Regions from separate parts of the Candidatus Enterococcus mangumiae genome, predicted to be linked through region 2. Evidence: predicted binding sites of a transcription regulator. Region 2 holds the regulator's gene; the other holds the start of a gene.

Region 1 (12,791 bases), 520 kb from region 2:
CACGTTTCAAGATATTCCATTTGTCTTCTAACTCTGCAAGCTCTTTATCTCCTGGTGTGAGTCCTTTTTTCACTGTATTTAAAATTCGTGCGATTTCCTCATCATCGGAAACGATCGAAAAACTTAATAATCGTCTGGCCAAGTAACGATCTGTAGGTGTGACTTTTTTTATTGAGAACAACCAATCCAATGTCTGTAACTCCGAATAATGTGTACTGAAATAGTCTTCCTTCACACCTTCTTTTACGAACCATTGAGGCGACACGACCACCACGACTTTTTTATTCTTAAGTTCCTTACTGGCTGAGCGCATCATCATGAATTGGCTCAGTGATTGCGTTCCAGGCGCACCTAATAAAAATGGCTCGTAGCTTCGTTCATATTTTTGGGCTAATACTGAAGGATGAAAAGGACTGATTCGACTCAGTTCACTCGATCCAAGAAAAGGGACATACTGCTTCTCAGCAAAAGCTGTGTTTTTGATTATGTCCCCTCGCAACACATTATCTGACATTGAACTGGCTGCTTTATGGATGATTTCCGGATCAGATACATTCACGCGATAAGATGAGGTGAAAAATACCGCAATCAATAGAAATGCCAGTATCACAGGTCCAAAAATCACAAACAGCTTTTTCTTCATCTCTATCCCTTCAATTCGTTGACTTGGTCAATGATTTTATTTGGTGTTGCCCATTCTTCTCGATCGAATTCTGATACAGGGATCTGAACATCAAGTTGGCCATCAAGCTCCACTAATAATTGGACGGAGCCTAGCGAATCTAATAAACCTTCCCCAAATAGATCCATTTCTTTGTTTTCTTTCACTTCATCTGTCCCTGTAATTTCTGCTAAAATCGTTAAAACTTGTTCTTCCATGTCTATTCTCTCCTTTGAGTTAATTATTTACTTGAAAAATAGTTGATTTAAAAATCCTGAAAAAATCAATAAACTAACACATACTGCTTGAAATGTCATAAAAACAGAAAATGCGTGAGTAAAACGATTCGAAGGAAGTTTCTTCTTCCGTTTTTTCTTATAGCGAATCCATGCGTCTGTCAAACAAATCAACGTCGCATGATAAATGCCATACAAAATGTAGTACCATGTCAAACCATGCCAGACACCCATCAGTAGAAACAAGGCAAAGTAACCGATATTGGACGTCACGATTTTGCTCTTGAACCATTTTTTCTTCATCAAGAAAAACATCAACCGCATATAAACGTAATCTCTAAACCAGAAGGATAACGACATATGCCATCGATTCCAGAACTCTTTGATGTTCCAAGCTAAAAATGGTTTGTTGAAGTTGATTGGTGTATCGTACCCCATCAAATAGCTTGTGCCGACCGCAAAGAAGCTATAACCGGCAAAATCAAAAAAGAGATACAAACTATATACGTACATGTAGCCAAGTAACGACCAGGAGATCCCACCATGAGCTAAGGCTCCTTTTGATACGATGGGTAACAATACCTGTCCAAGATAGTAACCGATGATGAATTTGTATAAGAAGCCCATAAACAAATGGTGGACTCCTTTCTCCAACAATTCCAGATATCGTTCTTTTGTTGGTGGTTGCACTTGGTCTTTCTCAAATCTTCGATAACGATCAATCGGTCCTGAAGAAATGGTTGGGAAAAATAGTAAGAACTGGATATAACGATACGGATGATAGGTCTTGATCATGCCGTCTCTTATTTCCATGATCATTTGTACCGATTTAAATGTTAAATAAGAAATCCCTAAAAAAATAAACAGAGATTCTTTACCTGATAAGACAAACGGTGTGATCTTTGTGATCACTAAAGGTAAAATTGCGAGAACTACCGCCAAATAAAACCAAATACCTTGATTACTTTTTTTTCGATAAGTGAAATAGCACCAGACAAGTATCGATTGCCAGACTACATAGCCAATCAAGGCAAGTCCTTGTTGCCAATACGTTCCTCCAAAACTGATGAATAAGAAAAAGCAAGTTACGACGGCTTGATAAATCGTTAAACGTTTCTGAAAAAATAGCAAAGAAAAAATGATTGGTGCTAACGCGAAACCCAACATTAGAAAGTAATACGGCTCCGCATAAGGAATCATATGTGGGAGATTCATCACCTATTCACCTCAGCAGTCAGTGCTTTACGGTCGATCTTGCCGTTGTTCGTTTGGGGCAATTGGTCAATAAAAATCACTCTTTGCGGAATCATATAATCCATCAAAAAGTCCGATAATCCTTGCTTGATCGAACGAGCCAATTGATAGTTGGCATCTGGAGTCTCTTCATTTAGCACAACAAACGCCACTAATTGTTGGACTTTTGACCCTTGATATTTAGGAACAACGATTGCTTGATTGATCCGCTCATCCTTTAGCAACGCATGCTCAATATCTCCCAACTCAATGCGATACCCGTGCAATTTTACCTGTTGATCGATTCTTCCTTCAATAAAAAGTAAGCCATCTTCTGCTAAATAGCCTGCATCGCCAGTTCGATAGCTTTGCCGCCCACCTGTTGTTTGAAAGAACACTTCTTTCGTTTTTTCTGGATTATTCAAATAGCCTTTTGAAACACTAGGTCCGGTTATCAAAATCTCCCCACGATCGCCTTCTCCTTTTTTCAAAATCGATACAGCCGTATCTGATTTGACATAGCCGATCGGTAACCGTTCGTAGCGAGCCAATATCTCCTTGGTGATCAATACACTAGAAATCGCCACGGTTGCTTCTGTCGGTCCATACGTATTGTAAATATCAGCTAAAGGGAAACGAGCTACTAATGCTTGGGCAGTTTTCTTCGTCAATTCTTCTCCGCAGAAAATAAATGTAGACAGTTCTGGCAAATGTATCGCATCGAATGCTGGGTCCATCAAACACATATCGACAAAGGAAGGGGTTGATACCCAAAAATTCAGTTCTAGTTGTGGTAAAACTGTAAATAGTTTTTGAAAATCTTGAACGATTTCCTTAGATAAAGGACTGATGATCCCACCAGAAACCAATGCCGGATATAACGTGAATACCGAGAGATCAAAAGAAAAAGGTGCTTGTGCTAAAAAACGTTCCCCTTCTTTGATGGGAAAATCCGTCAAGACCCAATCCACGAAGCTGACTAAATTATCGTGACTGATCTGTACGCCTTTTGGTTCGCCTGTCGTACCGGAAGTAAAAATCAGATAGAAATTTTCATTCTCTTTTACCGGCTGCTCAAATGGATATTCGACCATCAACGTAATGATTGAATGTAAACAATCTTTATGAATGACTGGTATCTCTGTCTCAATCTCCCAATCATTTAAACTAATGATCATACTAGGTTCAGCCACTCTTAAAATGGCTTCGATCCGCTCCTTCGGTGTTTGGGCATCAATCGGTAAATACGCATGTCCTGCTTTTGATGCACCTAAAAAAGCCACGACCATCTCAAACTCCAGATTGCCAAACACCACGATCGGGCCTTTCTCCAGCAATCGTTTTTCTAAGTAATAACCTAATGCGTCCGAGGACTGCTTCAGCTCTTTATATGTGTAATTTTTTTCTGATGTCTGATACGCGATTCTCTCCGGGTCTGATACTCCCCAAAAATCGATCGCTGCCACGATTCCTTTTTTCTTCATCGTTTCCCTCCTAGAATTCGTTATATATAAAAGTTCCACCTTGGATATTTTTGTAATGATACAAATAAATGAGTACCAATAGTATTGCAGAATAGACAAGGGTCCGAAATATAAATGTTCGCCAATATCGAACGTGCGGTCGCTGCCACCATTGTTTCATCTCTTTTTCCTCCTAATCAAATCCTTAGTCAAATTCTACTCATCCATGTGAAAAAAATACATCTGTTTTACTAACAGAATGCGCTTTATAGCTAACAGTTTTGTCACTAACTAGCAATTGCGCAAAAATAACCAATAGAAAAAGTGAGCGATACGAAAATCATTTCGTATCGCTCACTTTTTAAGTTGAATAGTTATTGTCTCCACTAGATGTGCTTTTGATGGTTCTTCTTATTCCTCAATGATCCGACAATATAAGCGACTCGTCACCACGTAAAAGAGCAGATAAATGACGATCAATACGCCACTGACAAAATATGCCAACCAATAATCTGCGCCTTCGACATATTGGGAAAACACGTTGATTGCAAAAACTGCATGTGTGATCCCTAAGATCATCGGCGGAAAGAACATCAATGCATTTTGTTCATAGATCATCCGATTGGTTTTACGCTGAGCAATACCTAATTTTGTCAACAACTGATAATTACTACGTTCCGTTTCAGCCTCCGATAATTGCCGAACCATTAAAATACTACCAGTAGTGACGATCACGATCATCCCTACAAACAAGGCGACAAAAATATTGATGCCAATTTGGCGATCGATTGCACGCAATCTAGGATAGCGCGCATTATAATTCAAGCGTGAGGACTGACCAGTCAATTTCGTTTCTGAATACACACTAGCCTCAGCTTTAGAAGGGTCCGCGTGAATGTTTCCAATCAACCCTTGATCAGTGATCTCGTAACTATAATAGATCGTATGTGTCCAATTGGTCGGCAATTCCTCATTGATTCGGTCGATAACTTCTTCTTCATTCCCACCAGTCACATTCCAGTTGATGATCTGATATTCTAATCCATCGACACGTTCAAAGATTTCCTGATTAACGACTAAGGTCGGTCCATAATAGGTCATGCTTTCATCTCCTAAAAATCCAGGAAGTACTTGTTGGATCACTAATTCCTGCTGATCAGGTAGATGGATCTTTTTCCCATAACTGGAAAAATTGCGAAACATCGATTCGACTGCATCTAACATAACAGCGTGATCAGTTTCCGTTAATTTGATCTCTGGCAAATTAGGTTTGAGTTCACGAAAAGCCTGATATTCATTTTCTGAGATCAAATTCACCGGTTTGATTTCATTACCCGCAGAGAACGAACCAATATTCATGTCATAATAGCTACCTACTACTTTGTAATGAAAGACGATTTCGTCTGTGATTTTTTGATTTTCTTCTCCTAAAATCGGTCGAAACTTACTAGCTATTTGAGTATCCAATTGGTAAGCAACAGGCGTCGCGATTTGTTCACCGTGAGCAATAAGTGTCGATATCCCCGTCATTCCACCGATCATGGCCAGTGATAAACCGATAACTAAAGTGATCAGAGAATTCATGCGCCAATTTTTTAACTGGTGGATCTGTGTGTTCCCGATCAATAAAAAATTAGTTCCTTTATACTTGAATTTCGATTCACTCAATAAATGGAACAATAATCGAAAAGAATAGCAAAAGAACAGGTACGTACCTAGCAAACAGACAAATAGGATCGAAAATGGAAAAGCGATGATCAATCCGAGACTGACTCTTGTTTCATATAACCGGGTCAATACTTCTCTAAAATTCAATGCAGCGAAATAACTGCTAGAGATCATCAATAGACCAACGACCCCTAATAAACGATGCCTTGTCCGTATACGCATCATCGAACTTTCGACTTGTTCTTTCTCCCCAAAGCTGCGAGTCATTGGATAACTCCAGATCTTCCATAACGAATAAAGGGAGACCGCTGCAAGAATGACGAAAAAGACAACGACGGTTTCAACGATCGAAGGAATAGAAACAAAAAAGCGACTCGTGATGTCCATCTTCATCATTCGTACTAAAATCATTTGGAACAATTTTGAGAAAATACTGCCTAACAATATCCCTAAGGCACAAGCAAAAAAACCAATGATCATCGTTTCCAACACATAAATCGAGGAGATCTGAAACTTATTGATCCCAAACAATTGATAGATACCTATTTCTTTTTGCCTTCGGTTGAGAAAAAAACGATTCGCACTGAGAACGAAAAAGAGCAAAACAACAGTAATGATCCAGCTACCTAGATTCAATGTATTATCAATAGAAACATCTTGACTCGCCCGGCGGATCAATGATTGGTCATAAGTCATTGCACTAAATGAATAATAGATCATCGTTGATAAGGTCAAACTAAAGAAATAAACAAGGTAGCCTCTTGACTGTTTTAGAAAACTCTTTGCGGCTAATTTATAAAGCATTGATTTTACCGCCTCCTCCAATCGTCGCCTGCATGTCGATGACCTTTTCAAAAAATTCTTTTCTTGTTCCTCGACGGATGACTTCTGAAAAAATCACCCCATCTTTGATGAATAAAATCCGATTGCAGTAACTAGCAGTATAAGGATCATGCGTAACTAACAAGATCGTTGTTTTTTCTACTTCATTGATCGTTTTCAAGTAATTCAGCAATTCTGTCGCTGATTTTGAATCCAAAGCCCCAGTTGGTTCATCCGCAAAAATCACCTCTGGTTTCACCACTAAAGCTCTTGCTGCCGCAATCCGTTGTCTTTGTCCGACTGACATTTCATCCGGATAACGCTTCATTAATTCTTCGATCCCCAAAAGTTGCGCAACATGTAATACTCTACGTTCCATTTCATTTTTGGCAATATTTTCAACAGCTAAAGGAAGCAAAATATTGTCTTTACCGTTCAATGTATCGATGAGATTGAATGATTGAAAGATAAACCCAATTTTTTTACGTCTAAAATCGCTTAGTTCATGTTTTTTCATTTTAGTGAGTTCATTCCCTTGGATCAACACACTTCCCATCGTTGGCAGATTGATCGTTGATAATATATTCATCAAGGTCGTTTTTCCAGCACCACTTGGCCCCATGATCCCAATAAACTCTCCCTCTTCAACTGAAAAAGAAATATTATCCAGCACTTTGACTGGTGTTTTACTACTTCCATAACTTTTACTTAGATGTTTTACTTCGATTATTTTATTCATCATTTTGTCCTCCACCATTATCCTTAATTGAATAGTAGCATATCCTTCCATTTTTTTCCCTTTTGATTTTGTCACCCCATCACACACGAAAATTACCTTTGAAATTTTTTTATTCAATTTTTTTATTCAAAAAAAAATAATTCGTATTTTTCAAAAGCTGATACCGTACGTTTTCACTTTTTTTCACAAGATAATATACACCATATATAGTATACTCATTCAATTATGCAGTGATAAAACACTATATGTAGCAGATAATCAGTTGCTCCTTTCTTCAATTTGTTTTATGATAGACAAGAACTATTTTGTAGGAGCTGAAGAAAATGAAACGAACAGATCAAGAAATGGCTGTACTCGAAAAACAGCCTGAAACAAAACAAATGACTGTCATCAAACGTGATGGACGCGAGGTACCTTTTGATGAGCAGAAAATAAATGCCGCACTGATCAAAGCAGAAAAGAAAATTCATGGTTCCTTATCTCCTATTACGTATGAAAAGATCCAATCCATCGCTGAACTTGTGATCAAAGAAATCAAAGATCGCTTCGCACATAACGTAAAAATCTACGAGATCCAAAACATCGTGGAACATATCTTGCTAGAAAAAAACGAATATGCCTTAGCAGAAGAATATATCAACTATCGAACAAAACGCGATTTTGCTCGCAGCAAGGCGACAGATATCAACTTTTCAATCGAGAAACTGATCAATAAGGATCAAAGTGTTGTCAATGAAAATGCGAATAAAGACAGCAATGTTTTCAATACACAGCGTGACTTGACTGCTGGGATCGTAGGGAAATCAATCGGATTAAAACTACTCCCACCACATATTGCAAATGCGCATCAAAAAGGCGATATCCATTATCACGATCTGGATTATCATCCATATACTCCGATGACAAACTGCTGTTTGATCGACTTCAAAGGGATGTTGAACAATGGGTTTAAAATCGGTAATGCTGAAGTTGAATCACCAAAATCGATCCAAACAGCAACTGCCCAGATCTCACAGATCATTGCAAATGTTGCATCTAGCCAATATGGTGGTTGCTCTGCCGATCGAACAGATGAATTACTTGCTCCTTTTGCAGAATTAAATTATAAAAAGCATCTGAGCGAAGCCAAAGAATGGATCGAAACATCAGAACGTCAAGAAGCCTACGCAAAAGCAAAAACGAAAAAAGATATTTTTGATGCGATGCAAAGTTTGGAATATGAGATCAATACGCTATTCACTTCAAACGGACAAACCCCTTTTACTTCACTTGGCTTCGGTCTAGGTGAAAACTGGTTTGAACGAGAAATCCAAAAAGCAATTTTACAAATTCGAATCAACGGACTCGGCAGTGAAAAAAGAACGGCGATCTTCCCTAAATTGATATTTACGCTAAAAGATGGCATCAATTTGAAACCGACTGATCCAAACTATGACATTAAACAACTCGCATTAGAGTGTGCCACAAAAAGAATGTATCCAGATATTCTAAATTATGACAAGATCGTTGAATTGACTGGCAGCTTCAAAGTGCCAATGGGCTGTCGTTCCTTCTTACAAGGCTGGAAAGACGAAAATGGCGAAGAAGTGAATGTAGGACGAATGAACCTAGGTGTCGTTACATTGAACTTACCACGGATCGCTTTAGAAGCAAATGGCGACCAAGAAAAATTCTGGCAATTACTGTCAGATCGTTTATCGATCATGAAAGATGCCTTAGTTTATCGTGTTGAGCGCTGTAAAGAAGCCATCCCTGCTAACGCTCCGATCCTTTATATGTATGGTGCATTTGGCAAACGATTATCTCGGACAGACGCTGTAGACGAATTATTCAAAAATCGTCGTGCAACAGTTTCAATGGGCTACATCGGACTTTATGAAGTTGCTGCTTCTTTCTTTGGCGGTGAGTGGGAAAACAATGCCGAAGCCAAAAACTTCACTCTTGATATCGTGAAAAAACTCAAAGAAAAAGCAGATGATTGGGGCAATGAATACGGTTATCACTTCAGCGTGTACTCTACGCCAAGTGAAAGTTTGACCGATCGTTTTTGTCGATTAGATACCGAAAAATTCGGACTCGTTGAAAATATCACTGACAAAGAATACTACACAAATAGTTTCCATTATGATGTGCGTAAAAATCCAACACCATTTGAAAAACTTGAGTTTGAAAAAGACTATCCAAAATACTGTTCAGGCGGCTTTATCCATTACTGTGAATACCCAGTCTTACAACAAAATCCTAAAGCGTTAGAAGCTGTTTGGGACTTTGCCTATGATAAAGTCGGCTACTTAGGTACCAATACACCAATCGATCATTGTTACCAATGTGGATTTGAAGGAGATTTCCAACCAACAGAACGCGGTTTTGAATGCCCAGAATGCGGCAATCATGATCCAAAATCATGTGACGTAGTCAAACGAACATGTGGTTACTTAGGAAACCCACAAGCCCGCCCAATGGTCCACGGCAGACACAAAGAAATCTCGTCACGCGTCAAACATATGAAGTAAGGTTGTGAAAGAAGTGTTGCTTCTTGAACACCGTCGATAAAGTTGTGAAAGAAGCGTTCAGCACTGAGTAATAAGACCAGTGCATCCGATTTTCTTACACTCTCTACAACTTTAAAGAACCTTTATAACGAATACCATTTTATAATGAAAGAAGTTTTACTATGAGAAATCCTAAACCAAAAGAATGGCTGGCCCAAGATTATAGTCATGACTATATCGCCGATTATAAACCGTTCAACTTTGTGGATGGCGAAGGTGTTCGTAACAGTTTGTATGTCAGTGGCTGTTTATTTGCTTGTGAAGGTTGTTTTAATAAAGCTGCTCAGAATTTCCGTTACGGCAAACCATTCACTACAGAATTAGAAGAACAGATCATGGCCGATCTGCGCAATGATTATGTACAAGGATTGACCCTCTTGGGCGGTGAACCTTTTTTGAATACAAATGTTTGTCTACGTATAGTCGATCGGATTCGCCAAGAATTCGGTCATCGCAAAGATATCTGGTCATGGACCGGCTATACATTTGATGAATTATTACAGGATTCTGAAGATAAACTTGAACTGCTCTCGAAAATCGACATTTTAGTCGATGGTCGTTTCGAATGGTCAAAACGAGATTTCAAATTGCAATTTCGTGGAAGCAGTAATCAGCGAATCATTGACGTCCAACGATCACTCGCTGAAAAACAAGTAGTCATCTGGGACAAATGTACAGATGCGACACAAACGTATGAACAAATAAAAAAACAAGAGTTAATTTAAACATACTCTATTGCTTTCTATAAATAGCGAATGCCCCAACTAAGCCTAAATACACTTTTATTTTAGCTTAGCTGGGGCATTTCCTATTCTATTTCAGATTCCATATCATTCGTCTCCCACAAAGGTAAAACAATATTCTCATACGTCATCGGGTCTAAATTCGTCAACGTGATACCTAGTAAACGAATCCCCTTTTCGATTCCTAAGATTTCTTCCCATATCAAGCTTGCTTGATAAAACAGCGCTTCTTTTTTATAAACATATTCTGGCAATGTCACTCGTTTCGTTACCGTGGAATAATCAGTGTAGCGTACCTTCAAAACAACCGTTTTTCCATGCTTCTGGACACGTCTTAACGAGGCTTCGACTTTCTCAGCTAACTGCCTCAACTGCCCGAGAACTTCCTCTTCTGTTCGTAATGGTTGGCCATACGTATGCTCTTTTCCCACTGACTTACGCTCTCGTGTGACGTTGACTGGTGAATCATGGATACCTCTCACTTTTCGATACAATGAATACCCCATTTTACCGAACTGTTGGATCAACATCATTTCGCTGCATTTATAAAGGTCTTCCCCTGTAAAAATACCTAATTCGTGCATTTTAGGGACCGTTTTTTTGCCAACACCATGAAATTTTTCGATTGGTAAAGCTTTTAAAAAATCTATCGCTTCTTCGGGGGTGACAACTGTCATGCCTTTAGGTTTTTGAAAATCTGAGGCAAGCTTCGCTAGAAATTTATTGTAACTGACACCAGCAGAACAAGTCAGATGGACGGTTTGCCAAATATCAAGTTGGATCATGCGAGCAATCTTGATCGCCGATTTACAATCGATTTTATTATTCGTGACATCTAAATAGGCTTCATCAATACTTACCGGCTCGACCAAGTCCGTGTAGCGATAAAAAATCTCTCTGACTTCTTTTGATATCTCACTATATTTTTGATGATCTCCCGGTTTGAAGATCGCATCTGGACAAAGCTCGTAGGCTTTTTGGGCACTCATAGCAGAATGGATACCGTACTTACGTGCTTCATAGTTGGCCGTGGTCACTACTCCACGTCCACCTGTATCACTGGGATGTCTGGCGATCACTAATGGTTTCCCACGAAGCTCAGGATGATCCCGTTCTTCAACAGACGCGAAAAAAGCATCCATATCGATATGAATGATTTTTCTAGACGTATCATTATGTAACGGAAACTGTAGCTCCATCAGACTCACCCCACTCCATTATACACGAACCTTTGTTCCCTTTCAAGTGAGGTGGTACTTCTGTAACTAACTATGTCTATCTTACTCTGTTTATTTTCTGAGAACAAAAAAGACTATTCAAAAGGTATCTGGAATAGAAGTAACCTCTTCGAAGAAACACTTCTGTCCCAACCTCAAACTTTTGAACAATCTTTTTCGCTAAATTTCTACTCATCTAGTTCATGGAACTGACGATAAACTTCTTGTTTCTTGATCCCATTTTTTACTGCGATCGTTTTGATTGCCGCATTCGGCTTTTCACCTTGATCAATCAATTGTTGAACTTGCTCTTTCAACGTACCTTGAAGTTGTTCAGTCGGTGCAATTTCTTCATTGCTTCCTTCAACGAGTAAACAACATTCTCCTTTGATCGGCTGATTTTCTAAATAAGCCAGTAATTCTTCGATGTCTCCACGTAAGTATTCTTCGTGGATTTTCGTCAATTCACGGCAAAGTACAACTTGACGATTACCAAATACTTCTAACATATTAGTCAACGTTGCGGCTACACGATAAGGTGATTCGTAAAAAATCAAGGTTGCTTTTTGAGCGCCAAGAGAGGTCAGTACCTCTTGCTGTTCCTTTTTCTTTCTAGGAAGAAAACCATAGAATAAAAATGGTTGTGGCACCAGTCCTGAAGCAATCAATGCAGTTATTCCCGCTGTCGGTCCTGGTAACGCAACGACTGGAATATCTTCCTTGATACAAGCAACAACCAGCTCATGTCCCGGGTCACTGATTGACGGCATTCCCGCATCACTTACTTGTGCAATCGTTTTGCCTTCTTTTAACCAGTCGATCAATTGTGGAATACGTTCCTTATAATTATGTTCATGCAAACTTTTTTGAGGTGTTGAGACCTCGAAATGGTTCAACAGTTTTTGTGTATTGCGTGTATCCTCACTCGCGATCATATCAGCTTCCTGTAATGTTCGCACACTACGGACGCTCATATCCTCTAAGTTCCCGATCGGTGTAGGAACAAGATAGAGCGTTCCAACTACATGATTCCCTTTAAAACTCTTTTGATTATGCATATGATTCTCCTTATTAAACAGAGTAAAGGAAGTTACTCTCATTTAAAATTTTATGGATCGTTCAACGACGAATACCGCAAAACAAGAATGCTTTGCGGTATTCACCAACCGTGAAAAAAGCAACTAGATCAAATGATCTAGCGTCCACTTTCTCGATAGATCACTTCTAAACAGAACGCACAAGGTTCATCATTTTCACGTCTTGAACCATACAAATCATAACAAACATGAAATCCTTCTTCATAAATCTTTTCCAGATTCATTCGGGATTTTGATAGTTCTTGTTTTGCATTTTCAGCTGGAGCTTGCGCCACTTGGTTCAATTCACGTAGATGTTCACGTAATCGTTGATTTTCCATTTCTAACGTGGTATTTTTCTCAACGATCTCATGCAGTGCA
Region 2 (12,791 bases):
CATCGTTGCCAATAAAATGGATATGCCAGATGCAGAAGAAAACTTAGTGAAGTTCAAAGAGCAATTAAATAAAAACAAAGAAGATGAATTTGCGGACGACATACCAGTATTCCCAATCTCTGGCGTGACTCGTAAAGGATTAGATGCGTTGCTGAATGCGACAGCTGATCTATTAGAAGTAACACCAGAATTCCCATTATATGAGGAAGAGATCGAGGAAGAAACCGTTCATTATGGCTTCAACCCAGAAGGTCCTGAATTTACGATCGATCGTGAGCCGGATGCAACATGGGTATTGTCAGGTGAGAAGATCGAGAAGTTATTCCAAATGACCAACTTCGACCATGATGAAACAGTTATGCGTTTTGCACGTCAATTACGTGGTATGGGTGTCGATGAAGCATTACGTGCCCGAGGAGCGAAAGACGGCGATTTAGTACGCATTGGCGAATTTGAGTTTGAATTTGTAGAGTAAGCTCTTTTTAGACAATAACGATTGCAATGAAAGACAGCATAAGAAAACATTCCACTCTAGGTAGTAAGGCAAGATCGGAGAAAGAAATACACCATATTTTGCGGATTTTGTCTTACTCACATAAGAGTTGGTTTTTGCTTACTGTTTATTCGATTTTAGGAGATGACGGATGTCATACTCCTTTTTTTGTATACTGCGTTATTTTTTGAAGGGTTTCCCTTTTATTTTTGGTTATTCCAAGGTACACTAAAAGAAAATGAGAAAGAGGCGATCTCTATGAGCAAACGAGTGATCATATTAAATTTTGAGTTGGAAAGTCAAGCTTATCAAGCATTTTCTGAAATCAAAAAGCTTCACATGACAAGAGCAATCAAAGGCGAACAAATGGCGGTCATCAGCCATGTTTCAAATGGGGCACATCAATTTAAAATCGAAGACTTTTTAGATTTTACTGGAAACAATAAATCTTCTAAAGGCGGCCTTATCGGAATGTTAGTAGGTGTTTTAGGCGGACCATTAGGGATTTTGTTAGGCTGGTTTGCCGGTGGGATGATTGGTGCGAGCCAAGACGCAAAAGAAATCAAAGATGCACAAACTGTGTTTGATTTTGTGGGCAATAAGATCGGTGAAGGTGCAACAGGTCTGATATTAATTGCGGAAGAAGAGGATAACCGACCATTGAATCAACTTGTGATGATGGAATTAGGTGGAGAAATCACTCGTTTGGATTATGAAGAAGTAGAGCAAGACGTTCATGATGCAACAGAAGTTGAAAAACATGCAAAAGAAACAGCGCAGAAAAATTGGGATGAAAAACATCAAAAGCCAACCGCTGGCTCAGAGGATTCTACACCTTCTGAATAAGAAGAAAGCATCGAGAGTAGTATTTATTCAATCTTTTGGTTCAGGGAAAATCTTTCTATGAACAAATATCCTACGACTTTCGGTTGATTGTCAGTTGATTTTCCCCTAAAATTAATAAGAATGAATAGAAAGTCAGGTAAATTATGGAACTAGAATTTTTAGGTACAGGTGCAGGCGTTCCTGCAAAACATCGCAATGTCTCAAGCATCGCATTGAAACTATTAGACGAGCGAAATGAGATTTGGTTGTTTGATTGCGGTGAAGGCACACAGATGCAGATCCTGCGAACGAACATCCGCCCAAGAAAAATAGAAAAAATCTTTATCACTCACCTTCATGGCGATCATATTTTTGGTTTGCCAGGGTTGATCAGTAGTCGTTCTTTTCAAGGTGGTGAAACACCTTTAGAAATCTATGGCCCTAAAGGTACAGAAGCATTTGTGCGTAATGCATTGACGATTTCTCAAACGAAACTAGGCTATCCACTCGTCTTTATCGAATTAAATGAAGAGCAGGCAATCTTTGAAGATGCCCATTTTTCTGTTTATACCAAAAAATTGAATCATGGCATCGATAGTTATGGGTATCGGGTCGTTGAGCATGATCATAAAGGCGAATTGCAAGTTGAAAAACTCAAGGAATTGAACATTCCCGCTGGTCCCATTTATGGTAAGCTGAAAAAAGGTGAGACCGTTCAATTAGAAAATGGACAGGTCATCAACGGCCGTGATTTTGTCGGACCCGATAAAAAAGGACGGATCGTGACGATTTTAGGTGATACTCGTAAAACGACGAATTCCGTTTTGTTAGCGAAAGATGCTGATGTGTTGGTCCACGAAAGTACCTTCAATAAAAATGAAGCAAGAATGGCGCATAATTATTTCCATTCAACGACTCATCAAGCCGCAGAAGTGGCCAAAGAAGCGAATGTAAAAAGGTTACTATTGACTCATATCAGTGCAAGATATTTAGGAAAAGCAACAGTAGAACTTGAACAAGAAGCACAAGAAATCTTTCCAAATACAAAAGTCATGAAGGATTTTGAGATTGTGGATGTTCCATTTCAGGAGGAGAAACAGGATGAAATTAGAAAATAAAGTCGTTTTAGTCACTGGTGGCTCCGGTGGTTTAGGTGCGCAAATCTGTTATGAAGCAGCCAAACAAGGGGCAATCGTTGTCACTTGTGCCAGACGGATCCAACAAATCGGTGAAGTGAAGGCAGTTTGTCAAGAATTGAGCGGAAAACCAGCTTATGCGTTCCAATTAGATGTCAGCAACCCTGACAGCGTCGACGAACTATATACGAAAGTGATGGCTGAGGTCGGACGTGTCGATATTTTAGTCAATAATGCTGGATTCGGTATTTTTGAAGACTTTTTATCGTTTGATTTAGGCAAAGCCTATGATATGTTCGAGGTGAATGTCTTAGGTATGATGGTCTTGACGCAAAAATTTGCGATCGATATGGCAGAAAGACGTGAAGGCCATATCATCAATGTGGCGTCTATGGCTGGAAAGATGGCGACAGCCAAATCAACGATCTATTCAGCGACTAAATTTGCTGTTTTAGGTTTCTCTAACGCGCTACGCTTAGAGTTGAAACCATTAGGAGTAGCTGTTACGACTGTTAATCCTGGACCGATCGAAACAGAATTTTTCGATAAAGCTGATCCAAGTGGCAGTTACTTGGAAAAAGTCGGACACCTCGTTTTAGATTCAGGGAAATTAGCTCAAACGATCGTGCGAGCGATGAAGCATCCTAAACGTGAGATCAACCAACCATTATTACTTGAGATCGCATCAAAATTTTATACTCTTTTCCCAACCATTGGAGATTACTTTGCAGGTGGAATTTTTAATAAAAAGTAGGTGAAGTAAATGAAAAAGCAAGGTAGTGTGATTGTTGGTTTTTTATTAGTATTGGTCATTGTTGTGTTTGCTGTATTGAATAATCAAAATGTTCCTGTAAGCTTTGGTTTTGCTTCTTTTAACGCCCCATTGATCTTAGTGATCATCGGTTCGGCGTTGATCGGTGCATTGATCATCTTTTTAACAGCATTTACAACATTATGGCAACAAAAGAAACAACTGAAACAATTAAGAAAAGAACTAGCAGAGAATCAAGCGGATATCCAAAAGAAAATCGAAGAGGCAACAGAAGAACAAAAAAGAGAATTTCGCAATGAACGTGCGGAGCTTGAAGCTGCCTATCAAGCAGAATTACAAGCAAAGCAAGCACAGATCGAACAAATGAAAACTCCATCTGAGTCCCCTTCTCAAACACCAAGACAAAGTGTCAATTACTTTGATTGATCATGAGCGATTGCCAAAGTAGGCAAGCGAACCACTTTCGTAGAAATGTTTAGCTCCGAGAAATAAGCCGTGAGACCCGAAATTTGATCGTCAAATTTTGGTTCTCACGGCTTATTTTTGGGCTCTTTGTCAATAAGGACTGATGAGTGCAATCAAGTGAAATCCGGAAGAAGAAGTGAACACTTCTTCTCCGGATTTTCTTCGTTATTTGACGTGAATGACTTGATTCGTCAAAAAGATTCGGATGCGCATGTTCTCAAATGATTTAAAGCCATAAGACACTCGTTTGAGTGTTTTGATGTGGGTGTTTTTTGCTTCAATTTTCCCATTAGAGTAAGGATAAATCAAAGAATGACGAATCCCTTCTTCATAGCTCAGAAGATTTTGTAGTTTTAGCCGAAATTCTTTATCTAATGTTTCTGGTAACTGATGCAAGAGAGTGAAAAATGACTCGTGGTCTTTGTCACGAAAGGCATCCGCTAGTTCATGGAACGCTTGATAGGCGACTTTCAAGGCAGTTGAAGCACTTAATAAACGGTCAAGCACCATGGCTTCTGTCAGGTAAGGATACTTTGGGGCACGAAAGCTACGCCAAGTTTTATATTCTGTGTGGTTGATATTCTTCCGATTTTTGGTGAGTAAGCGCCAATGGCTTTTTAATTTCCTTGGCATTGTCCGATTGCCCGAAGCAATCAGGCGTTTCATTTCACGGACACGAAAATCTTGGAACGCTTGATTCATGTGTTTGATCACATGAAAACGATCAATGACCAGTTTGGCATGAGGAAATACTTTTTTTGTTAGTTGAAAATACGCCGCATTCATATCAGTAACTAAATAGTCGACGTCAGATGGATTCACACATGTCTGGAAATAAGTGGTCAACCGAGACAATTTTCGAGTGGGTAAGATATCAACTAATTGCCCGGTTTCCCCATCGGCACAAATAAAACTCATCTTATCTTCTGAGGATACATGGGAACGAAATTCATCGACCATCAATACTTTGGGCAGGTGGCGCTTGGCTTGTTTTGGTAAATAGGTTTTTAACGACTTCAAAATACGCGTCACCGTTGGAATAGACACCTGGCAATGCTTTGCGATAAAAGATAAGGAGACCTTTTCGGTGAGTAAAGCAATGATTTTCATTTTTACATGCTCGGCAATCGAATGATTTGGCCGAACAAAATAGCTTTGGGCTGTCCAATGGGTATGGCAGTTTCTACAGTGATAACGTTGTTTCTTCAGCCGCATGATTAGCGGTAAATGGTTGAATTGATCGAAACGAATGCAGGTCATTTTCTTGCCATTTTTGACAATGACCGTTTTCCCCTTCGAATCTCTCACGGCAGAGCCACAAGTCAAACAAGCAGAAGTAGGAGGAGCTAACACTGCGTCAATAACTAAAGTATTGGTTTGATGGAACGTTTCGTAAGAAACATCTTGGATGGTTAAATATTTATCTGTTAATCGGAGCATTTTTTTGATAGAATTTTCCATAGAGCATATCGTCCTCTCAGTTGTTTATTTTGTGGTGATTTAATCATACTAGAGAACGATATGTTTTTTAATACCCAAAAAGAAAAAGTGGACTGACGAATCAGAATTGATTCATCAGTCCACTTTATTATAGAGCCTATTTTTGAAGGAATTGCTGTTGGAATACCGTTTCTTCGTTTTTAAGGTTAAAAACGGAAATGATTTTTATTTCTATTCCATTCGCGCGTCTACTGAAATTCTTTTTTTTAGAGGTGACGTTTGCTATAATGACTAAGTTAGGGGTGAGCATGTGAGACGAGCAAATTTTGATTGGAAGGTCAATGAAACAACACCTTCTGAATCCTTTATCCAAATAATCAAAGAACAACGATTATCTTCGATGATCGGACAATTGTTGTGGCAAAGAGGATACCGAGAACAAGAAAGTATCCATAAGTTTTTACATCCAAAAGAACAAAAACTGCACGATCCATATTTGATGTTTGACATGGACAAAGCAATCAGCCGTATCCAAGAAGCGGTGATCAATGGCGAACAAATTTTAGTCTATGGGGATTATGATGCAGATGGAATCACTAGTGCGACTGTGATGAAAGAAACGTTGGAGTTGCTTGGTGCCCAAGTAGAAGTCTTTTTGCCCAATCGTTTTGAACATGGGTATGGACCTAATCCAACGGTGTACCAAGAGAAAATAGCTGCTGGAACGCAACTGATCGTCACTGTTGATAATGGAGTAGCGGGGCATGAAGCTATCGCCTATGCCCAACAACAAGGAGTAGATGTGATCGTGACAGATCACCATGAGTTGCCAAATGAGTTGCCGGCAGCTTATGCGATCATCCATCCTCGTCATCCGCAAGGCAATTATCCCTTTGGCGAATTAGCCGGTGTCGGCGTAGCATTCAAGGTAGCGACTGCTTTGTTGGAAGAACCACCCGCAGAGTTTCTTGATCTAGTAGCGATTGGAACGATTGCTGACTTGGTTTCGATGACGGATGAAAATCGAACGCTCGTAGCGTTAGGATTACAGGCAATACGTCAAACGGAGCGTGTCGGCTTACAAGCATTGTTTGCGCAAAGTAGTGTGCGTGCGAATGAAGCAGATGAAACAATGATCGGTTTTTCTATTGCCCCACGTTTAAATGCCATCGGCCGCATGGGTGATCCTAATCCAGCAGTCGATTTATTAGCCACATTTGATGAAAGCCAAGCGCAAACATTAGCGGAACAGCTACAAACAGTCAATGAAGAGCGTAAAGCAATCGTGGAGCAGATCACCACTGAAGCATTAGCGATGATCAATGAAGAGAATCAGATCCATTTATTGGCACATCCAGGTTGGCATGAAGGTGTTTTGGGGATCGTGGCAGGAAAGATCATGAATCAAACAGGCAAACCAACGATCGTTCTAGGAATCAAAGATCAAACTGTCGCAAAAGGATCAGGTCGCAGTATCGAAGCATTGAACCTTTATGAGATGCTAAATGAGATGAGCGAACTGTTTACATTTTTTGGCGGCCATCACGCAGCAGTCGGCTTGACGATGCCTGCAGAAAATATCCCGCAGTTACAAGAGCGGATGAATGCCTATGTGAAAGAGAAGGCAATCGATTTATCAAAAGGACCAGTATTGGCGATCGATGAAATCGTCTCGCCAAAAGACGTGACCGTTGAACAAATCGATACGTTGAAATTACTCGCACCTTTCGGAACCGATAATCCTGTCCCGAATTTCTTGTTTAAACAGGTCGCTGTCCAAAATGTGAAACGAATTGGCTCAAGTCAACAGCACTTGAAACTTTCTTTAGTCGATGAAGAGAGTCAGCTAGATGCAGTCGCGTTTGGTTTTGGAGCACAAGAAAACGAGTTTTTGGATGATTCTCTCGATATCGTAGGGCAATTATCGATCAATGAGTGGAATGGTCGTAAAAAACCGCAGTTGATGGTTTCCGATTTTGCAGTAGAAGGGTTACAAGTGTTTGATTGGCGAGCAAAACGCTATCGAACATTGGCAAATGAAATCGAGCGTCCGCTCTATTTAGCATTTGATGAAGCATCGATCAAAGAATTAAACGCCTCTTTACAGGAACAAATCATTCTTTGGTCAGAGAAAGAGACAGTCCAAGCATGGATCGAGGAAAATGATCCGAGTGCGCTTGTCGTGATCGATTGTCCGGCTGAATTACATGTCTTAAAAGAGATCTTAGCTCTTGGTACGTTCAGTCGTGTATACTTCTTAGGTATTTCAGTCGATGAAGCGTACTTGAATGGCGTAGGGACGAGGGAACAGTATGCTAGACTCTTTAAATTGATCCATGCACAAGAACGGATCGACATCAGGCATAAATTAGGTGCGATCTCAAACTATTTAAAAATCCCACAAAAATTATTAATTTTTATGATACAGGTGTTTTTTGAGTTGAAGTTTGTTACAATAAACAATGGTGTTTTAGAGAAAGTCGCAGATCCAGCGAATCATCCGTTGACAGATAGTCTTCACTATCAAAAGCGGTTGAAGAAAATCAAATCAGAGGAATTTTTACTATTAAGTGACATTCCCACAATAAAAAAATGGTTAACAACCTAGGAGGAAACGAAAAAGTGGATTTAAAAAATTATATTGCTAGTATTCCAGACTATCCGTCAAAAGGAATTATATTTAGAGACATCTCTCCGTTGATGGCTGATGGAGATGCTTATCGTGAAGCAACAAAGCAAATCGTTGATTATGCCAAAGAAAAACGGATCGATATGGTTGTCGGACCTGAAGCACGTGGATTTATCGTAGGCTGCCCAGTAGCATATGAGTTGGGTGTCGGTTTTGCGCCTGTACGTAAGAAAGGGAAGTTGCCTCGTGAAACGATCGAAGTGACTTACGGACTTGAATACGGGACAGATACATTGACATTACACAAAGATGCGATCCAACCAGGACAAAGAGTCTTGATTTGTGATGACCTGTTAGCGACAGGCGGAACGATCAAAGCGACGATCGAATTGATCGAAGAACTTGGTGGAGTTGTCGTAGGCTGTGCCTTTTTGATCGAGTTGATGGACTTGAATGGCCGTGACAAAATCGAAGGCTATGATATGATCACTTTAATGGAGTATTGATCAGAGAATCGAACAATTGAACAAACTTAACAAACATCCTTACCACGAACACACTGAAGGTTCGTGGTAAGGATGTTTGTTACTTGTGTGGAGGTGGAGAGCTTCAATTGTTCAAAGTAAGAGAAAAAAACTGTAGCAAATTGGTCGAAAAAAAAAGCAAACGACCATCGATCGTTTGCTTGGAAGGGGTTATTCATAAAAGCTTAACTACTTACTTTTTACGTGTGCCTGGAGCTGTAATAGGTTTCATGGTAGAAGGAGTCTTCATGTGTCTGACGACGTTGTGATTGACGGTATTTTTTTTCATCCCACAACATGAACCACAATGTAAACAAAGGAACAAAAACCAAAAGTGCTGTACGCAGCCCGAAATTACCAATAATAATACCTAAAAACAAAACGATCAACACTAAACCAAAACGTCTCATTGATTTCATGACATTCACCTCTTTATAGAATACGAACAAAAGTTCGTACTATTAGTATACGAACTTTTGTTCGGTTTGTAAAGAGGGAAGTTTAAAAAGAGCAAAATATTCCGTGAAAGAGGAAAAGAAGAGCTTGAGATCATGATCTCAAGCTCGCACATAAATGCTCATCGGTTGTATTGTTTTTTCTAATCAATAAATATGGCTTCGGTAAAGACCAACGACACGACCTAAGATCGATACCTCATCTAAGATGATCGGTTCTAACAGGTCATTTTCCGGTTGTAGACGGAAATGGTCTCTTTCTTTGTAGAAACGTTTGCACGTTGCTTCGTCTTCAGCAGTCATCGCAATCACGATATCGCCATTTTGAGCAGTTTCTTGTTTGCGGACAATGACATTGTCACCATCTAAGATCCCTGCGTTGATCATACTTTCTCCGCGGATCGTCAACATGAACAAACTACCTTCTTCGGACGAAAGATTTGGTGGCACTGGAAAGAAGTCAGAAGCTTCTTCGACAGCTAATATCGGTTCTCCGGCAGTTACTACACCTAGTACTGGTATCGTTGAGGGACGGATACCGATTTTTGATAATCCTTGTTGCGTCAATTCGATCGCACGTGGTTTCGTAGGGTCTCTTTGAATAAAGCCTTTTTTCTCTAATCGGGCAAGATGACCATGGACTGTCGAGGTAGAAGAGAGCTGAACGGCTTCTCCAATCTCACGGACAGTTGGTGGATAGCCTTTTTGGGTCACTTGTTCGTGAATATATCGTAAGACTTCGATTTGTCTTGTTTCAGTTTGTCGGGCCACAAGGTACACCTTCTTTCACTTGATAAGTAAATAGTACCATAGAAAATGCTTGATTTCAAACAAATGTTCGCATTAAAACCTATTGATGTAGTTGTTTTTTTTTCATTTTTTATATAAGATGTAGGAGAAGCAAAAGCAAGGAGGGATATTGTTGTTATCACCTGATAAAATCGAACGTATCAATCAGTTAGCTAAAAAAAAGAAAGCAGAAGGATTGACACCTGCTGAAGTCAAAGAGCAAGCGAAGTTACGTGAAGAATATCTAGCATCTTTTCGTTCTGGTATGAGACATCATATCGAAGGAATGAAAGTCGTAGATCCTGAAGGAAATGATGTTACACCTGACAAATTGAAAGAAATCCAGAAGCAAAAAGGTATCCATAATAGAAATGACAACTTTTAGTAAAAAAAACTAAAAGTCGTTGCTTTTTCATGGAAATTGCTATAAAATAAGAATGAGAAATATAGGTAAAAAAAACCTAAATTACAGGAGGGGTTACATTGTTTGATAAAATTGATCAGCTTGGTGTGAATACGATCCGTACATTGAGTATCGACGCAGTACAAAAAGCAAATTCAGGACATCCGGGGTTACCAATGGGTGCCGCACCAATGGCTTATGCGCTGTGGACGAAACATTTGAAAGTAAATCCTAAAACATCTAAAAATTGGGTCGATCGCGACCGCTTTGTCTTGTCTGCAGGACACGGTTCAGCGATGCTCTACAGCTTGTTACACTTAGCAGGGTACCAAGTGACGATCGATGACTTGAAACAATTCCGTCAATGGGAATCAAAAACACCAGGACACCCTGAAGTCAACCATACAGACGGTGTGGAAGCGACAACTGGCCCACTCGGTCAAGGAATCGCAATGGCAGTCGGTATGGCGATGGCAGAGGCACATTTGGCAGCGACGTACAACAAAGAAAACTTTGATGTCGTGGATCATTACACGTATGCGTTATGTGGCGATGGCGACTTGATGGAAGGCGTTTCTCAAGAAGCAAGTTCAATGGCTGGCCATATGAAACTTGGCAAATTGATCGTGTTGTACGATTCAAATGATATTTCTTTAGACGGACCAACCTCAAAAGCCTTCACGGAAAATGTTGGCGCACGTTATGAAGCTTATGGCTGGCAACATCTTTTAGTCAAAGACGGTACAGATTTAGAAGCAATCTCAAAAGCGATCGAAGAAGCAAAAGCGGAAACAGACAAACCGACATTGATCGAAGTGAAAACAGTGATCGGTTTTGGCGCACCTAACCAAGGAACTTCTGCGGTCCACGGTGCGCCGATCGGTATAGAAGGGATTCAAAAAGCCAAAGAAATCTATGGCTGGGAATATCCAGACTTTGCCGTACCAGAAGAAGTAGCGGAACGTTTCCGTCAAACGATGGTCGAAGAAGGCGAAAAAGCTGAAAATGCGTGGCATGACATGTTCGCTGCGTACAAAGAAGCTTATCCAGAATTAGCGCAACAATTTGAAGATGCGTTTGCTGGCAAATTACCAGAAAATTGGGATGCGGAATTACCAACATACGAAGAAGGCGAAAGCCAAGCAAGTCGTGTGTCTAGTAAAGAAGTCATCCAAGAATTATCAAAAGCGATCCCAAGTTTCTGGGGTGGTTCAGCTGATTTATCCGGCTCAAACAATACCATGGTGACAGCGGATAAAGACTTCACTCCTGAACATTATGAAGGCCGCAACATTTGGTTTGGTGTTCGTGAGTTCGCAATGGCATCTGCGATGAATGGGATCCAATTACATGGCGGTACACGCATCTATGGCGGGACATTCTTTGTCTTTGTCGATTACTTGCGACCAGCTGTCCGTTTAGCAGCGATCCAAAATACACCAGTCATTTATGTGTTGACCCATGACTCGGTAGCGGTCGGTGAAGACGGGCCAACGCATGAGCCAGTAGAACAATTGGCTTCTGTTCGAAGTATGCCAGGGGTTCATGTCCTACGTCCAGCAGACGGCAACGAAACACGTGCCGCATGGAAAGTAGCTATGGAATCAACAGATACACCGACGATCTTAGTACTAAGTCGTCAAAACTTGCCTGTTTTGCCATCAACAAAAGAAGTGGCAGATGACATGGTCAAAAAAGGCGCTTACGTCTTATCACCAGCAAAAGGAGAGCAACCAGAAGGCATCTTGATCGCCACTGGTTCAGAAGTAGCTTTAGCTGTCGATGCACAAAAAGTATTGGCAGAACAAGGCAAAGACGTTTCTGTCGTTTCAATGCCAAGTTTTGATTTGTTTGAAAAACAATCAGCTGAATACAAAGAAAGTGTCTTGCCAAAAGCAGTGACAAAACGTGTGGCCATTGAAGCAGCGGCTTCGTTCGGCTGGGAACGTTACGTAGGTACAGAAGGGAAGATGATCACATTCGATCACTTCGGCGCTTCTGCACCTGGAAACAAAATACTTGAAGAATTTGGTTATACCGTGGATAATGTTGTTAATGTCTACAATCAATTTTAATCAAATAATAAAAGCAGTTCGATTGGAGTGCTTGGAGATTTTTTCCAAGCCTCCAATTTTCTATTTTTTTCGACTAAACCGAATGAAAAGAGACTTATTTTTGTTGCTTTTATATTACTTTTTTATTACGTAGATATTACAAAAGCGGAATTATATAAGATTTATTTGAGTTTCAATAAAATAAAACGTATAATTTAAATGATTAAGTTTCGTTTAAGAGGAAGTTTTATTCACCGTTTCATTTGAGGAGGAATTTGAATGCAAGAGCTGAGAACCCGTAGTGCCCGACATCATAGGCCGAAAAGGAAAATGATCATTAATAAAAAAGCCATTGCACCCTTAGTGGGTACAAGCCTATTAGTTGGGCCAATGTTGGTCACAGCAACACCACAAACAGTACGAGCAGATGAACTAGAGGTAGCATCTTCTGCCAATCCACAAGCCTTTATCAATCAAATTGGCTGGGCGGCGTCTGAAGTTGCAGCAAGTAATGACTTATACGCATCGGTCATGATTGCACAAGCATTACTAGAAAGTGCTTATGGAACGTCTGGATTATCAAGTGCTCCATATTATAATCTCTTTGGAGTAAAAGGTAGTGCAGGTCAATCTGTGGTGTATATGAATACGAAAGAATTTTTGAATGGTCAATGGGTGACGATGAATGAACCGTTCCGTCGCTATTCATCTTATTGGGAATCTTTCCAAGACCATGCAAATGTTTTACGCTCAACAAGTTTTTCTACAGGAGATTACCATTACTCAGGTGTATGGAAAAGTAATAC

What was found. The regulator LexA, encoded in region 2, represses DNA repair genes until DNA is damaged. The targets are predictions, from matches to a motif close to CNAACANNTGTTNG.
Region 1: the regulator LexA is predicted to act here: its motif matches at 11,342-11,355, upstream of dinB (DNA polymerase IV).

Annotation. Positions count from the first base shown of each region.
Region 1 covers NZ_CP147250.1:2,102,876-2,115,666, reverse strand. The annotation lists gene dltD (D-alanyl-lipoteichoic acid biosynthesis protein DltD) at 1-643, opposite strand, end outside; gene dltC (D-alanine--poly(phosphoribitol) ligase subunit DltC) at 646-879, opposite strand; gene dltB (D-alanyl-lipoteichoic acid biosynthesis protein DltB) at 907-2,112, opposite strand; gene dltA (D-alanine--poly(phosphoribitol) ligase subunit DltA) at 2,112-3,614, opposite strand; gene DOK79_RS10055 (teichoic acid D-Ala incorporation-associated protein DltX) at 3,625-3,774, opposite strand; gene DOK79_RS10050 (ABC transporter permease) at 4,005-6,065, opposite strand; gene DOK79_RS10045 (ABC transporter ATP-binding protein) at 6,055-6,822, opposite strand; gene nrdD (anaerobic ribonucleoside-triphosphate reductase) at 7,146-9,335, shown strand; gene nrdG (anaerobic ribonucleoside-triphosphate reductase activating protein) at 9,497-10,099, shown strand; gene dinB (DNA polymerase IV) at 10,183-11,319, opposite strand; gene rsmI (16S rRNA (cytidine(1402)-2'-O)-methyltransferase) at 11,523-12,392, opposite strand; gene DOK79_RS10020 (DNA replication initiation control protein YabA) at 12,530-12,791, opposite strand, start outside.
Region 2 covers NZ_CP147250.1:2,620,503-2,633,293, forward strand. The annotation lists gene obgE (GTPase ObgE) at 1-475, shown strand, start outside; gene DOK79_RS12530 (DUF1269 domain-containing protein) at 752-1,339, shown strand; gene rnz (ribonuclease Z) at 1,483-2,436, shown strand; gene DOK79_RS12540 (SDR family NAD(P)-dependent oxidoreductase) at 2,420-3,208, shown strand; gene DOK79_RS12545 (LapA family protein) at 3,218-3,652, shown strand; gene DOK79_RS12550 (ISL3 family transposase) at 3,857-5,152, opposite strand; gene recJ (single-stranded-DNA-specific exonuclease RecJ) at 5,442-7,739, shown strand; gene DOK79_RS12560 (adenine phosphoribosyltransferase) at 7,754-8,266, shown strand; gene DOK79_RS12565 (hypothetical protein) at 8,485-8,703, opposite strand; gene lexA (transcriptional repressor LexA) at 8,887-9,510, opposite strand; gene DOK79_RS12575 (DUF896 family protein) at 9,662-9,913, shown strand; gene tkt (transketolase) at 10,012-12,006, shown strand; gene DOK79_RS12585 (glucosaminidase domain-containing protein) at 12,265-12,791, shown strand, end outside.